One region of the Paenibacillus sp. FSL L8-0502 genome, then DNA from elsewhere that is predicted to be linked to it. Evidence: riboswitches for the same ligand, from Rfam matches in the RefSeq annotation. Region 1 holds a riboswitch; the other holds the start of a gene.
The links. A riboswitch is a leader RNA that binds a small molecule or an ion and turns the genes downstream of it on or off. The one in region 1 is predicted to bind glycine.
Positions count from the first base shown of each region.

Region 2: linked by a shared signal. The riboswitch ahead of NSQ57_RS19020 (sodium:alanine symporter family protein) and the one ahead of gcvT (glycine cleavage system aminomethyltransferase GcvT) in region 1 are both predicted to bind glycine.

Region 1 is NZ_CP151958.1:4,210,955-4,213,162, forward strand. It holds gene gcvH (glycine cleavage system protein GcvH) at 276-668, opposite strand; glycine riboswitch at 969-1,160, shown strand; gene gcvT (glycine cleavage system aminomethyltransferase GcvT) at 1,337-2,208, shown strand, end outside.
Region 2 is NZ_CP151958.1:4,376,336-4,378,543, forward strand. It holds gene NSQ57_RS19020 (sodium:alanine symporter family protein) at 1-815, opposite strand, end outside; glycine riboswitch at 976-1,070, opposite strand; glycine riboswitch at 1,089-1,165, opposite strand; gene NSQ57_RS19025 (glycoside hydrolase family 1 protein) at 1,331-2,208, opposite strand, start outside.

The sequences.
Region 1 (2,208 bases):
CTGCATAATTCTTCTTAATATGACCTGTAGCTATAGAAATTAGTCGAAAAACCGCGCTGGATTATGTATGATTCCTATATGGGGACAACCCACTATATCAGAACAACACACGTAATTACGTTTTCATAAAAAAGACAAAAAAATAGCCGCTACGTCAAATCATAGCGACTATTTTATACAAAAATCGAGCAAACTAACGATGCTCTTATTCAATTAAAAATCAATATAAAATTCCGAATAACACGCTATTATTTCATGCTGCATTGCTCTATTTATTACTCCGAAATCAACTGCTCATACTGATCCGCCGACAGTAGTTTGCCCAATGATTCCTCCACATCTTTATCCATCTCTACTTCTACCATCCAACCTTTGTCATATGGAGATTCATTCACTAGCTCAGGTGTACCTTCCAGCGCTTCATTCACTTTTAATATGGTTCCCGTCACCGGAGCAAAAAGGTCGGATACCGTCTTCACCGATTCAATCGTACCGATCTCCGCTCCCTGCTCAATCGTTACTCCCGCCTCAGGTAATTCTACAAAAACAATATCACCCAGTTGGTGCTGTGCAAAGTCTGTAATACCAATCCGCACCGTTCCATTCTCTGTCCGCTGAACCCACTCATGTTCGTCTGTATACCAAAGTTGCTGCTTCACTTCACCCATTCTGTTCCCCTCACTTCCATATGAATAAAATCGCATTTGCTCACCTGTATTAGACAGGTTAAGATTATGACAATAAGAACACTCATGTCAATAATACTAACAAAAATACTTCATATTACCTCCTATAGCGCTCTATATAAAAATATAATAATTTATAACAAACGCTTACATATCCTTATTTATATATTAAATGTTTTTTCTATTGTTTTTGATGACATTTTTATTGACATTTTGAATGAATTTGCGTATTAATGGGTTATAGCAAATACTTTGAGAAACACCCGACAACTGCAAACGCGGATGAACGCAGAGGGAGAGACTGCCAAAAAGATTCGCATAGCTGTTGCCGCTTGTGAGACAGTTGTGCACGCGAATCGGATCAAGTTGTTATCTGCAAAGCCAGGTAATATACTGCTGATCCCGAAGGTAGCGCCGAAGGAGTAAGCCTGCATTGCAGGTGAATCTCTCAGGCAAAAGGACCTCTGCCGGACGCATCTCTGGAGAGCATTCGCTATTGGAGCGGATCACCCAAGAGGAAACCCGGTACATACCGGGGTAACTTTCTGGTATCAAGGACAGAGCTGAAAAAAGAGTATAGACTGCTGTCTATACGTTTTTTTCGGCCTGTCTTTTTTGTTTAGCCGATTACACCGGATAGGAGTGGAAACATGACTAATTTGCGAAAAACACCGCTATATTCATCCTACGGGACGCAGTCTGGGGTTCGTTGTATTGACTTTGGAGGCTGGGAGCTCCCCGTTCAGTTTAGCGGCATTCAAAAGGAGCATGAGGCCGTCCGGCAACGTGCGGGTTTATTCGATGTATCGCATATGGGTGAGTTTTTGGTTGAAGGCAAAGAGGCCGAAGCTTTTCTACAAAGGGTGACCACGAATGATGTCAGCCAGTTGGAACCAGGTCAGGCACAATATTCACTCCTGTGTTACCCCGATGGAGGTGTAGTAGACGACCTGCTTGTTTACTGCAAAGGACCGGAACGCTACATGCTCGTTGTGAACGCCTCCAACATTGATAAGGATTGGGATTGGTTACTTCGTCATGTGCCTGCATCCGTTCACATGGAGAATGTGTCTGATGCAATAGCATTGCTGGCATTGCAGGGACCGGAAGCAGCACGTATTGCCGCAGCCGTGGCAGATACGGATATTACGAATCTGGCATCTTTCCACTTTCATGAGAACGTGCCATTGTTCGGAGCAAAAGCACTCGTCTCACGAACCGGATATACGGGCGAAGACGGTTTTGAATTTTACGTACCTGCCGCGGAAGCACCCGCCGTATGGGAGGGTTTGCTTCGTTCCGGTGAGTCGTATGGGCTGATTCCCGCTGGACTTGGTGCTCGCGATACACTACGCTTTGAGGCTCGGTTGCCGCTATACGGACAGGAGTTATCTGCCACAATTTCACCACTCGAAGCCGGTCTGGGTTTCTTCGTCAAGCTGAATAAAGGAGATTTTATCGGTAGAGAAGCACTTCAGCGTCAAAAAGAACAAGGGGTTCCTCGTAAATTGATCGGGCTAGA
Region 2 (2,208 bases), 170 kb from region 1:
CCTCTGGCAACTCCACTTCGCATCGCCAACATAATCGTCGCTCCGGCAAATCCACCCGTTGCAGATGTGGTCGAGAAGGCCCCTTGTAATACTAAAGCAATCGCATGAGGAAGCTCTCCTGCAAACTTAATGAGTACAATTAAGCAAACTACGATATAGAGCCCCGACATGAATGGAACAATCTTTGTGGATACCTTGGCAATACTTTTGAGTCCTCCAATCGTAACAACAGCAGTTAACACGGAAATAATGATCGCTGTAACTACCGTTGGCACTCCAAAGCTACTTTCCGTCGAAGAAACGATAGCCTTTACTTGCGGAAAAGTACCGATTCCAAATAGGGCTACAAGAACACCAGAAAAGGCAAACAACATCGCCAGCGGCTTGAAACGGCGGCCAAGTCCATTTTCAATATAATACATCGGACCACCCGAAAATTGTCCGTTCCGGTCTTTAACACGGTATTTAACGGATAATAATCCTTCCGCATATTTGGTTGCCATCCCGAAAAAAGCTGCAACCAGCATCCAGAATAATGAACCGGGCCCACCCAGCTTGATCGCTGTCGCTACGCCAACAATACTTCCTGTACCTACAGTAGCTGCCAGTGCCGTACTCAATGCACCGAAGCTGCTTACATCTCCGCTACCTTCGTCCGGCGCTTTACCAATTAGCTTGAGCGCCAAAGGCAATCGAATAACCTGAAGCAGCTTCAAGCGGATCGTTAGCCACAACCCCGTGCCCATCACGAGAATAAGAAGCGGCGCTCCCCATATCCAGCTGTCAATCGTTTCTAACACATGTACCAAATTCATTTTCAACCCGCTCCTCCAACATATTAGAAAACAAAAAAGAGTCAAATCAGCTGATTCGACTCCTGGAGAGGTTAAAGGCACGAAAAAATACAACCATCTTGTGCAGGTTTCTGCCTCTAATAGCTCATAAAAAAGCCTAGGGCATTCCCTGTCACAGGTTATTCGCGTCTCTGTCCTTTTGCCTGAGAGTTTAAGCAGATGTTCTCTGCGGTGCACCTTCGGCGCCCAATTAAGGGTCTCTCCAGAGTTCTGTCCGTTTACGGTCCCCGCTTGTGGCTGTAAACAGCCTAAGCACCTGAGAGTTTTGCCCCTTCGGTCGGAACTTTCGTTCCATCTCCCGCAAACATCAACCAGACATATGAAATTTTTATTCATTATACAGAAAACTTTCAGCTTATTACAAGTGAAAAGTTTGTGAAGCCCTCTGAAATATTATTATGTCTATCAAAAAAGCGGGTACAGCAGATTGCATCCTTAGGATGTCCTCTGCTATACCCGCCCGAGACGATATGAAATTACAATTCTTCACCATTGGTTGCTATCACATTTTTATACCAGTTAAAAGAGTCTTTTTTGGAGCGTTTGAGCGTTCCGTTACCGTCATCATCCAGATCAACGTAAATAAATCCGTAGCGCTTGGACATTTCGGAAGTAGACATGCTCACAAGGTCGATAGGGCCCCAGTTGGTGTAACCAATCAGATCAACACCGTCGGCAATCGCTTCCTTCATTTGGACAATATGCTGACGCAAGTAATCAATGCGATACGTGTCATGCACAGAGCCGTCCTCTTCCACCTTATCATATGCACCCAAGCCATTTTCCACGATGAACAGAGGCTTTTGATAGCGATCATAAAACGTATTCAGTGTAACACGCAGGCCGATCGGATCGATCTGCCATCCCCAGTCGGAGGATTGCAGATACGGATTTTTCACGCCGCCAATCAGGTTTCCTGCTGCTTTCTCGCCTTCTGGACCTGCCGATACGGTCAAGGTCATGTAGTAGCTAAATGAGATAAAATCAACCGTATTATTTTTCAAAATTTCGTCATCGCCGGGTTCTGTCTGGATCACAATATTATTTTCTTCAAAATAACGATTCATATAGTTGGAATATTCCCCACGGGCATGCACATCCGTAAAGAATAGGTTCATCTGATTTTCATGCTGGGCTTTCAGTATATCCGCTGGGTTACACGTATGTGGATAGCTTTCTATACGTGCCAACATACAGCCGATCTGAGCACCCGGGATGATCTCATGTCCCCGTTTGGTTGCCAGTGCACTAGCTACAAATTGATGATGCAATGCTTGATATATCGCTTGCTGTTTGTTTTCTACACGGTCAATAACCACACCGCCACCGGTGAACGGACTCATGGTCATTACAT